DNA from 2 places in the Candidatus Contubernalis alkaliaceticus genome. Region 1 is predicted to be linked to the other one. Evidence: riboswitches for the same ligand, from Rfam matches in the RefSeq annotation. Region 1 holds a riboswitch; the other holds the start of a gene.
The links. Region 1 has a riboswitch for molybdenum cofactor ahead of HUE98_RS07490 (molybdopterin-dependent oxidoreductase). Riboswitches for the same ligand answer to the same signal wherever they lie in the genome.
Positions count from the first base shown of each region.

Region 1 (6,046 bases):
TTAGGGCCATTGAGGGCTACCGTATCACCAGTTTTGATGCTGAAAGAAAGATCGGAAAAGACTTCTTCCTTCCGGGGGTATGCATAGCTCACCCCCTGCAGGTTAATAAAATTCAAGAAAATCACCTCGCCGCCGTCTGATAATAACAATCTTTTAACATTTCTTTATTTTGAAGTACCTTATCCACCGGCTCCAGGCTAAGTATTCTACCGTCTTTTAAAGCCATAACCCGGTCGGCAATTTTCAGCCTGTCCAGGTTGTGGTCCACCATGATTACCGTTTTCCCTTTTTCTTTTAGCCGGAGGACAATTTCCAATATTCTATCGCTGTTTTTGCCGTCCAGCTGTGAGGCCGCTTCGTCCAGAATTAATATTTCCGGATTTAAGCAGAGAACAGCGGCTAAGGCTGTAATCTGCTGCTGCCCTCCGGATATCTCGTTAGGGTTACCTGACAGCAGATCTTTAATTTCCGTCATTTCTGATGTTCTCTCCACCACCTGGAGAATTTTTTCCCGGGGGAAGCAGAGATTTTCGGGGCCAAAGGCCAGTTCATTTCGAATCACGGGGAGAAATAGCTGGGTCTCAGGATCCTGGAAGACGATTCCCACTCGGGAAGCGATATTGGGAATGGACATGTCTCGGGTGTTCTCCCCAAATAACAATACATCTCCTTCCATAAAACCCTGATGGCTGTGGGGGATAATTCCGCACAGAGCCATGCACAGGGTGCTCTTGCCACAGCCGCTGAGGCCGATTACTCCTAAGATTTCTCCTGCCCCCATACTAAAGCTGATATTATCGATTATCCTTCTACCATCCTTCTGGTAATAAAAGGTCAGCCTTTTTACTTCAAGGACCATTATTGTCCCTACCTTCTTATGTTTATTATATTGTCCTACAAAAATTATTTATAACGGCATCTTACTGAATGTTTATTTCCACGGTAAATTTGCACCAGCGCTGGCCAAATTCGTCCTGCCGGGCAAGCACCAGGAAGGGACCTGAGCCTCCCTCATTTTTACTCTTTAAGGGTTCACCCTCCTGCTGGTATACCAGGTAAATGTGTTCGCTTTCCATGACTTCCTCTACCGTATAAGCCACTACGTAACCGTCTACAGCTTGGGCTGTTACCTGCTCTCCCTGCTCCAGCAGGGTCTTGTCTACAGCAAGGATGACCTCCTTTAGGGGTACACCTTTATAAGTATGGTCAGAAGGTGGTTTACCGCTGGAGCGTAGGGTAGTCACGAATTCTACTTCTCCCAGGGCTTTTATTTCCTCTAATGTAATGACACCTGTTTCCTCGCCGTCCGCCTTAATCATTACCGATGGGTTTTCAGAATTTTGGTCTGTATGAGTCAGTTGTTTCTGGTTCAAATATGCCAACCCTCCTACTGTTATGAGCAGGGCGACTACGATAAGTGTCAGTATTCTTCCCTTCATTTTCCATTTCCTCCTGTCCATTAATATATCAGTTATTTAAGGCGCGACGCCGATATTAAACTTTTGTAACTGTTTAATCAGCCTGAAGGCAACCAGTCCCCCCAGTCCCCCGGAAAGGGAGGCTGCGCTGAGGCTTAAAAGGAGAGGGATTAAAGGCAGTCTAAAAAAGACAATGGTCACCAGTACCGTTCCCGTAACATTAGCTGCTACGCCTCCTAAAAAAGCGTTCAAAGGGGAATTGACTCCACCTCTTAAAATGATATACAAAAGGTCTACCATAATTCCCGGGGCTACATAGGTAATAATGCTGATGGCCCCGTGAGTTCCGAAAATACCCATGGATATTACCAGAATCGCCTGTATAACCCCAATTAATGTCCCGGTCCCCCGTTTGTTGACCAGACCGTGCCCCAGCACGATCCAGAGCATATAAAAACCTCCGGCTATTACCCCACCCGGGATAAAGAAGGGCCCGGTGATAATATGGGCCAGGGGAACTATGATAGGTTTTATGGCTACTCCCAGGGCAGCCATCATTGTTATAATAACCAGGTCAAACATGGAGAATTTTTTCAAAAAACCTTTTTTCATCGCAGTATCCCCCGGTTCTAAAATTCTAAAAAACATCCTTTTGGACCTTCAAATTTTATTCCACCTTAATTGTTTTTAGCTGCCCAACCCAGACCTGAGGAGAAGCTTCTGTAGTGACCAGCATGATAGGGGCTGACTTATCTTCCAGTGCCTCCCCATTTATTTTAAAAGCAATAATGGTATTGTCGGAAAAAGCTGTATCTCCCTCCAGGGCGGCGGAGTAACCATCAGCTGCCACCAGGGTAACTTCTGCTGCTTCCTTAATATTGGCTTTTTCCAGTAAGTTTTTAAGTATAACGCCGGTATATTCATTGGTCTCTTCTTTCACTTCTGCTGTAAGGGTTACTCTTTGCATTTCCTTCAGTTCCTCTATGGTAAATAAAGCCTCTCCATCAGCCCATGAAATAGTAAATTCCCAGGTGGACTCTTCCGCAGGATCTTCTTCATTCTCATTCTCACCATTGTTAGAAGCTTCTTCTCTATTTTCTTCCGGCTGCGCAGTGGTATTATCCTCTACAGGAGCATCCTGTCCGCAGCCCACTGCTAAGCCAAAAAATAACAGCATACACAAGGTAATACAGAAAATCATTTTAATTTGTTTCAAAGATTTTTCCTCCTCTTTTATAGAAATTTAATTATGCTTTTTCTCTTATTGTCCTACCCTTTCGGGTTTATCTTTTTTCTTGCTTTTATAGAAACTTTCTAAATAAATGCTCCTGTATTGACCATTTAGTATGTAAGCTTTTTAAAGCACCCCCTTTATTCACTAGGGCTTTGTTTTCATTTTTTGTTAAAATACAGTGCATGTTATAACATGATAAATTTTTGGCTCAAAAAAAACTCCCATACTGTAAAGGAAGGGGAGTTCAGTTTAAGACATTATGTAAAGTAACAGTAATATGCAATAAAAAAAGCGTCCTAAACAAGACGCACAAAAGCATATTAACCGGCTCATTTATGAGCTGCCTTTATGATTCTCCTTTCCTCAACGGGAGGCATCGCCGTTTCCAGCAGCACCCTATCGGTCTGTAGCCTTAGGTATAAACCCTTAGAACTGTTAGACTCGGAGTTATGTAATTTCAAACTAATTATAATACGAAGTTAAAAAAAATGTCAACCGGTTTCTTAAGAATTTAGTCTAATATCAGAGATTTTTGTTTCATCCTCCAGCAATTCCAGCAGCCTTTCTCTGCATCTGTCACATAGGGTAATAATCCTTTCACAATTGCAGGCTGTTCCTTTACTGCCCAGGGCGTAAGTTCTGGTGTTGTTGCCTGCTCCGCAGTTATCACATAGATATCTGTTGCATCCATAAAGCTTCAAAATATATCATGCCTCCCTGATATGGGTTTATTTGAATTATTCTCAAGCATTACAGCGAAAAGTTACTTATTATGAACTACATCTCTAAGCCATAGAGACGGTTTCATCCTCCAGGTCTTCGACCTCCGATACGCTCTGGTAAAGATGGAACCGTCCCCTTGACAAAACAGAAAACCGTTAATAAATCATACGGCCCTCGACAAATGCTTTTGTCCTTGGGTCCTGGGGAGAGGTGAATATTTTTTCTGTGTCATCCATTTCTACAATTTTTCCATCGTACAGAAAAATGGTGCAGTCGGTAATCCGTCGGGCCTGAAAAATATTGTGAGTAACTATGATAATGGTAATACCCAGGGTTTTATTCAGCTCTACCACTAGATTTTCAATTACTTCTACATTTGTAGGGTCCAGGTTTGCCGTAGGTTCGTCCAGTAGTAATATTTTTGGATCAAAAGCCACCGCCCGTGCCAGGGCCACCCGCTGTGCCTCTCCTCCGGAGAGGGAAAGTGCCTGCTGATCGGCAACTTCCTGCAGGCCAATTTTTTCTAGCAAAAGAGATACTTTTTTGTGAATTTCTTCCCCGTTTATTCCTCGGGCTTTCAGCCCGTAGGCAATATTTTCCCTCACTGAGGTCTTAAAAAGTGTGGGATTTTGGAATACCAGAGTCATTTTTCTGCGGAAAGATAGAGCAGTAGACCTATTTAAAGGAACTGAACTTTCATTAAAGCTGATGGTGCCGGTGGTTGGTTTAATAAGCAGGTTAAGTAGGCGAAGAAGGGTACTTTTTCCACAGCCACTGGGCCCTATTATCCCGTATATTTTTCCTTCATTGATGGTCATGTCCTGTATGTTTAATACTTCCCGATTATATACTTTAGTCAGGTTTTTTACTTGAATTAGGCCTTTTTTACCAGGGATGACGTCCCCCCCCCTTCTGAAAGCGGTACATAACAGAATTGATAATAAAGAAGATAGTTAATAAAATGATTCCTAGCCCAATTGCCAGTTCAAAATTACCTTTGCTGGTTTCAAGGACGATGGCAGTGGTCATAACCCGGGTGTGTCCCTGAATATTTCCCCCTACAATCATGACGGCCCCTACCTCAGCAATAATTCGTCCAAAACCCGTTACTATGGCGCCCAATAAGGAAACCTTGGATTCTCGAATTACTGTCCAGGCTGTTAGTATTGGTGCGGCGCCTAAGGTAAGGGCGGTTTCCTCTACTTCTTTTCCCTGGCTGCGAATGGCAAGCATAGTTAACCCCACTACGATGGGTAGAGCTAGAAAAACCTGGACTACCACCATAGCTGTGGGTGTATACAGAATACCAAGAGGACCTAAAGGGCCACGCCTGGCAATAAGCATGTAAATTAACAGTCCAGCAACCACTGGAGGCATTCCCATCAGGGTGTACAGTATCCTACTTATGAAACCCGTTTTTTCTTCGGGTCTCATGCCCAGGTAAGTACCCAGGGGAACTCCGATCATAGTGCTGATGATCACTGCCATACCCGAAACAGTTAGGGATAATATTACAATTTCCATGAGGTACGGATCCAGGCTGAATATTAACTTAAATGCTTCTATGATACCTGCTGCAAATTGATTCAAAGAACCACTCTCCATGTATTGAGTTAATATAGTGTTTGTATTTAATATTTCAGGCACATCCCTGGGAAGAACAGAACTTCTCCCTGCAGCTTATAATCGGTAATCATCTGCTGTCCCTCTTCTGACATAAAAAACTCAATTAACTTCAAAGCACTTTCATACTTATTATGAGAGTGTTTTTTCGGGTTTACTGCCATAATACCATACTGATTGAAAAGGGTTTGGTCTCCCTCCAGCAGGATATCAACTTCCAGGGTTTCCTTGAGGGCAATATATGTGGCACGATCCGTCAGGGTGTAGCCCTCCTGTTCATCGGTTATGCGCAGGGTATCCCCCATGCCCTGACCTACAGATTTATAACCTTCTCCGAAATTGGAAATCCCTGCTGCTTCCCAAAGAGAAAGTTCCATGCTGTGAGTGCCGGAGTTATCACCTCTGGAAATAAAAGTATGATTGCCCTGGATTATAGCTTTTAAAGCCTCTTTGACCTCATCAATCTCTTTTATGCCGGCAGGATCTTTAGTCGGCCCGACAATAATGAAGTCGTTGAACATAACATCGTATCTATCCACAAAAAAGCCTTCTTCTACCATTTTTAATTCAGAACTTCGGTCGTGTACCAAAAGAACGTCCACGTCTCCTCCTTTGCCTAGTTCCAGGGCTTGTCCTGTTCCCTTAGGAAGAACCCTGACTTCAATACCATATTTTTCTTCAAAGGCTGGAAGCATATAATCCAGTAGGCCGGAGTCATATGTGCTGGTGGTGGTGGCCAGGAGGATAAACTCATTTGATGCCGGGGCCGAGGCAACCTGTTCACAACCAACCATTGTGCTAAATATTATAATCAGGACCAGCAGGCAATAGGTAAATAACGGAGGGATTTTTTGGTTCCAAAAAATTTTTAAAAGTTTTTCAACAAACACTTTTAATCCTCTCCTTTAATTTAGGGCATATCTGGATGAGTGCTAGTAAATTATTCAACATAAGAAATATTTTTTAATAAAAAACCCCTGCACAAAAGAACAAGGAGCCGAACTTAAAGGCTTTTTATAAAAGTGCTTAGGGAAATATTCAATAAAAT
Region 1 covers NZ_CP054699.1:1,533,665-1,539,710, forward strand. Annotated here, with positions in the region: gene HUE98_RS07470 (energy-coupling factor ABC transporter ATP-binding protein) at 1-116, opposite strand, end outside; gene HUE98_RS07475 (energy-coupling factor ABC transporter ATP-binding protein) at 122-859, opposite strand; gene HUE98_RS07480 (molybdopterin-dependent oxidoreductase) at 921-1,439, opposite strand; gene HUE98_RS07485 (ECF transporter S component) at 1,476-2,030, opposite strand; gene HUE98_RS07490 (molybdopterin-dependent oxidoreductase) at 2,086-2,634, opposite strand; molybdenum cofactor riboswitch at 2,991-3,111, opposite strand; gene HUE98_RS07495 (hypothetical protein) at 3,156-3,353, opposite strand; gene HUE98_RS07500 (ABC transporter ATP-binding protein) at 3,531-4,310, opposite strand; gene HUE98_RS07505 (ABC transporter permease) at 4,261-4,965, opposite strand; gene HUE98_RS07510 (substrate-binding domain-containing protein) at 5,007-5,888, opposite strand.

Region 2 (6,046 bases), 1.6 Mb from region 1:
TTAACCTGCCGGCCATTAAGGAGATCAGAAGAACCAGGGACAGAGAATATAAAACGGCGGTAATTTTCCATAACAAGTCTGAGGTTGGTGTATTTCTAAGTTATGAAACAGTATTGAAGCAGTTAAAGAATGCCGAACTGGTGGATAAGCACTACCGCATCAAGCATTTCTGTTGGTTAAGTGATAAGTCTTCTTCTTTGGATACGGGAGAGGAGATAACCCGGAGAGATTTAGTTTCAATACATCTAAAGCTGGATCAAATTATTTCCTTTTTATTTCAAAAAAAGCATTATTAAGGTAGAAATGGAGGATAGGTCAGGGCACAGATGTATATTATGTTTAAGTTATGTTAATTTCATAGAATTTTAAAGAAGGGTTTTGCTGTCCGTATATCGAATAAAACTCAAGGGAAATTATATACTGGTTGGATTGACACGTATAAAAGGATAAATTATAATTTAGAATGTTATGTTATAATTATGTTGAGAGGGTGCTATGGGGTGGGGAGAAAAAAGAAAAAAGAACCGGTTATGAATCTGACCGGACATTTAGATGAACTTAGAAAGCGAATTATCATTTCTGTTATTGCTATTGTCATCGGTTCTATCGTAACCTTTATGTATGTGGATTTGATAAGAGAGACCATCATCAGGCCCGCTGAAGGAAATCTCGTTTTTATCGGTGTAGCGGAAGCTTTTATGACCAATATTAAAATTGCCATTATTGCTGGTGTTCTGTTGGCCTTTCCGGTTATTTTGTATCAGGTCTGGAGCTTTGTCCTGCCTGGTTTAGATCCAAGAGAAAAAAAGTTTGTTTTTGTTTTCGTGACTGCCTCTCTTCTGCTTTTTACCGGGGGAGTTTCCTTTGCATTTTTCGTTATTATTCCCATAAGCATCAAGTTTTTCCTGGGATTTGAAACAGAAGGAATCTCGGCGATGATTTCTTTTGGTAATTATATTTCTTATATTGCCGGGGTAGTTTTTGCTTTTGGCATGGTGTTTCAAATGCCCATAGCTGTTTTTATACTCTCCAAACTGGGGCTGATTTCCTCAGAGTTCTTAAAAAAATACAGAACTCATGCATTGGTGGTTATATTTATTTTGGCGGCTATTATTACGCCACCTGATGTAATTTCTCAGATCTTGATGGCCATACCTATGCTTTTGCTTTATGAAATCAGTATCCTGGTTGCTAAGGTTACCAGAAAGTAATTTTAAAGGAGGAGGTGATACTGTGATAGGAAGATTAGGTACAACGGAGCTTTTAATCATACTAGGGGTTGTCCTGGTCATCTTCGGACCCAGCAAACTGCCGGAATTAGGAAAGTCCCTGGGAAAAGGGATCAGAGAATTCAGAGGTGCTGCCAAGGATATAAAAGACAGCATAAATATTGAAGATGATGAAGAAAAACCTAGAGTACAAGCCAAGCCTGAGCCTGTAAAAGAAAAGCCTGAGGAGTCTTCATCGGATGAAAAGGATTCCACATCTTAAGTTTCAGAGATTTTAAAGATAATAGAGGGGTCAAAATAGTTTTATTGTTAAATAAGTGCTTCTTGCAGTAACCGTAAGGGTTAAACTATAAAAACTGATTGCAATGCTTGAAGGATGGTATCCAATGGGGAAAACAGCAAAGTCTGCAGTTGTTCTTGCAGGGGGCAGCAGTAAAAGGATGGGTAAGGATAAATCTCAGCTCACTCTTGCTGGGATGACAATGTTGGAAATTATTGTTGGGAAACTTCAGAAAGTGTTCGACGAAATTATTGTGGTAGGGGAAAGGGAAGAGCAAGCAGGAAATCTTCCGGTGATTTTTACCAGGGATATCATTGTTAAGCCCGTGAAAAATTCCCTGACGGGAGTCCATGCCGGCTTAACCAGGTCCTCCAGTGATTTCAGTTTAGTGGTGGCCTGTGATATGCCTTTTCTAAATCTTAATTTGCTGCATTATCTTTCTGAATATCCTGTTAATGACTATGATCTGGTTGTTCCCCTGATTAATGATTGTCACCAGTCACTGCACGCGGTGTACAGCAAGAGTTGCGTAGATTATATTGCTGAACATTTGAACAAGGATTATTATCGAATAGGATATTTCATCACCCAGATAAACACAAAATATATTTCACAGCAGGAAATAGAAAAGTATGACTCAGAATTTCTTTCCTTTCAGAACATTAATACCAGGCAAGAGTTTGAAAGAGCTGTTAATCTGGTTAAGGAAAGGCCTGAGTTGGTCCGCCAGTAAAAAAATATGATTCTCCGAGCCGTTATTCCTAAAGGATAATTCCCATGGTTTGCGGCCGATAGGGTAAGAAGGGAAACTTTTTTGCCTCTCGCTGCTTAGAAAGGAGAATTTGTTGTTTTTTTAGTCAACCTGTCTTTTATAAGCAGCTGGTTGACTTTTTATTTGGAGGGGGATGTAGTATGGGAAAATTAATTGATCCATATGGTAGAGAAATTGATTATCTCAGGGTTTCAGTCATAGATAAGTGCAATTTGAAATGTTTTTACTGTGTTCCCGATGATGTTGGTTCCTGTTCTCCTAATGTATCTGAAGTAATGTCTCTGGAGGAAATTATAAATATATCCAAGGCTGCAGCTGCCCTGGGTATCAAAAAAGTTAGGCTGACCGGGGGAGAACCCCTGGTTAGGAAAGATATTGTGGAGATGGTCTCTAAAATATCTCAAATTGAAGGAATTGACGATATCTCTCTGACCACCAACGGAGTTTTATTAAATAAATTGGCACCGGCCCTGGTGAAAGCCGGCTTAACCCGGGTCAATATCAGCCTGGACTCATTAAACCCGGAAAATTTTAAAAAAATTACCCGGGGAGGTGCGTTGAAAAAAACTCAAGAAGGGATTCAGGCAGCCCTTAAGGCGGGGCTTACCCCGGTAAAAATTAATGTTGTGGCTATGAAGGGTATCAACGACGGAGAGATAGAAGAATTTGTGAAGTTAACTGTGGAAAATGATCTTCATGTGCGATTTATTGAGTATATGCCCATCAGTAAGAGCCACCAAAAGCAGTGGGGGGAGTGCTTTATCCCTCTATCTGAGATTCAAGGGCTTTGCGAAAAAATTGGTCCATTGGAGAAGCAGTTCTCTTTTCATGGTAATGGCCCGGCAGATTATTATCGAATTCAAGGAGCCAAGGGATTAGTGGGCTTTATCTCTCCAGTCAGCAGGCATTTTTGCGGCCAATGCAACCGGTTGAGGATTACCTCTGACGGAAAGATTAAGCCCTGTCTTTTCTCAATGGATGAAATCGATTTGATAGAGGCCGGAGGAGATCAAGAAAAAATTAAGCAGCTGTTTCTTCAGTCCCTAAAGTTTCGGCCGGACCCTCATCAGGTGGATAAAAATCCCGACAGCAGGTTCAACTGCAGCAAGAGGGAAATGCAGCAGATTGGCGGCTAGTTTCTATCAATTAACTTGGGGGAGAGCCTTTATCTTTGGAAGATAAAGGTATGCAGGAAGTAAGCTTTAAAATATTACTAAAATAATAACTGAAAATATTATTATAAATACCAGGGGGAATACTTCATGACAGGGAAAGTTGCAGCTGTCTGTACCAGCGACACCAAAGGGGTCAGAAAAAGTAATGTAGGAGAGGCTGTCCTTCAAGAAGAGCATGGCTTTGTGGGAGATGCTCATGCCGGAGGCTGGCACAGGCAGGTCAGCCTCTTGGCACTGGAGAGTGTTCAAAAAATGAGGGATATGGGGTTGGATGTAAATCCGGGTGATTTTGCTGAGAACATTACTACAGAAAAGCTGGACCTGGTTTCTCTGCCAATTGGCACCAAAATGGCATTGGGAGAAGAGGTGCTCTTGGAAGTAACCCAGATCGGAAAAGAGTGCCATAACCGATGTGCTATTTATTATCAGGCAGGGGACTGCGTGATGCCCAAAGAAGGGATATTTGCCAGGGTTCTTCAAGGGGGCAAGGTTTCTGTGGGGAATACGATTAAGGTATTGGAACAGTAAAAGATTTATTATCATCCTCCGGGTTTGATTTTATGCCGAGAGGACGATTAAACAGGGGGACTTAGAAAAGTTGGAACATATTGTAGGTATTAAGGAAGGCTTGTCCGCAATCTTAAAGGATCTTCCCGTTACCCGGGTCACTTCCCGAAAAACATTAAACAGCCAGGGTTATATTCTGGCTGAAGATATTACCGCACCTTTTGATTATCCGCCCTTTACCCGATCTAGGATGGACGGTTATGGGGTTGTTTCCGGTGATTTTAAGAACCTGCCTCCCGGCTGTACCCTGACTTTAAAAATAAAGGGGACGCTGGGGGCCGGAAGTGAATCCAGGGTTAAAATTAATCCGGGAGAAACCGTTAGAATCATGACCGGTGCGGTTCTCCCCCGGGGGGTTGATGCAGTAGTACCTTTTGAAATGGTGCATCAGCAGGGGGGTTATGCCCAATTTACCCAAAGGGTCAAGCCGGGGGATAATATCTCCCCAGCGGGAGAAGATTTTAAAAAAGGCCGGCAGATATTATTTCGAGGAGGCCTGATTCGTCCCGGGGAGGCTGCACTGCTGGCCTCTTTAGGGAAAGCCAGGGTGAAAGTTTATTCCCGTCCCCGGGTAGGGGTTCTGGCTACCGGTGAAGAATTGATGCCTTTGAATAGAAAGAGGGAATTTGGTAAAATTTATAATTCCAACAGTTATATGGTGAGCAGCCAGGTGGCTTTAAGCGGTGGGGTTCCTGTGTATTTAGGGATTGCCGGGGATAAAAAAAATATTACTGCCGGTGTTCTTAAGAGGCAGATGCCGGGGTTGTCTGTTTTTGTTACTACGGGAGGAGCAGCCCGGGGAGAGTACGACCTTACGGAAGAGGTTTTTTTATCTTTAGGTGCAAAAATTTTATTTAACCGGGTATCCATGAAGCCGGGGAATTACATGGTGGCGGCCCGTAAAGATGGTTTCCTCTTTTTTGGATTATCCGGCAGCCCCTCGGCAGCTTTTGTTTCTTTTCAGCAGCTGGTCAGGCCTGTCCTGTGGAGGCTTCAGGGATGCCAAGAAAGCACGGCATCGGAGGTAAATGCTCAATTGGTGGGAGATATTAAGGGGGTATACCCCCAGGACAGGTATTATAAGGCGAATACATTTGTGCGGCAGGGAGTTTTTCAGGTAGAACCCACTGGATATGGATTTTCCTCCTTCGCCCGGGTAAATTCTCTAATCCATATACCACCGGGAAAAGGGCCATTTGGCCCCGGAGATGAAGTGCAGGTCCAGCTGATGGACCTGCCGTGAATCAGGGGATAGTTTTCTTAGCTGCGCTAACTTAACAAATTAATGAAACACAGTTTTGATCTTAAAACAGTTTGAGGGTTCGAACAGTTCGACCTGTTACATAAAATTTTGGCATGCAATTGTGTCAGGAAGGAGAGAATCTATTGATTCCAGTAATTTCTGTAGTAGGTTGGTCAAATACCGGCAAGACTACTTTGATTTGTAAACTTATTCCAGAACTAAAAAAGAGAGGTTATAAAACGGCCACGGTCAAGCACCACAGGAAAAGTTTTGAAATGGATTCACCGGGTAAAGATACCTGGCTTCATCGGCAGGCGGGAGCAGTAGTTTCTGCCATTTCTTCACCCCAAAGGTTTGCTTATGTCAGGGAACTGGAGGAGGAACTGTCTCTGGAGGAAATCGTAAAGGATGTTAAAGGGGTAGATTTGATTATTACTGAAGGATATAAGTTTGGTGACAGGCCTAAGTTGGAAGTATTTCGAAAAGAGGCAGCCAATAAAATGGAATTGATCTCTTCGCCTCCGGAACTTTTTGCGGCAGCTACGGACTATGATTTTGGCCTGCCCGGAGTATCTCAGTTTGACCTTGAGGATGCGGTGGGAATGGTAGACCTTATTGAACAGAAATTTTTAAAAAAGGCGTAAGGCATTATGTGCAGCTAAAGCTTTTAGAGGACCAGGCAGAGTAAGTAAAAGCGGTTGAATGTAAAAAATAATAATTAGAAGAACAGGATAAAATGTTTAAATTAAGAAAAAGGGTTCAGCAGTAGCATTATTTACT
Region 2 covers NZ_CP054699.1:3,114,455-3,120,500, reverse strand. Annotated here, with positions in the region: gene HUE98_RS15485 (competence protein ComK) at 1-296, shown strand, start outside; gene tatC (twin-arginine translocase subunit TatC) at 501-1,211, shown strand; gene HUE98_RS15475 (twin-arginine translocase TatA/TatE family subunit) at 1,234-1,491, shown strand; gene mobA (molybdenum cofactor guanylyltransferase) at 1,616-2,242, shown strand; molybdenum cofactor riboswitch at 2,243-2,364, shown strand; gene moaA (GTP 3',8-cyclase MoaA) at 2,422-3,417, shown strand; gene HUE98_RS15460 (MOSC domain-containing protein) at 3,544-3,984, shown strand; gene HUE98_RS15455 (molybdopterin molybdotransferase MoeA) at 4,055-5,266, shown strand; gene mobB (molybdopterin-guanine dinucleotide biosynthesis protein B) at 5,410-5,910, shown strand.
Region 2: it holds a riboswitch for molybdenum cofactor, as region 1 does, so the genes downstream of both, moaA (GTP 3',8-cyclase MoaA) here and HUE98_RS07490 (molybdopterin-dependent oxidoreductase) in region 1, are expected to answer to the same signal.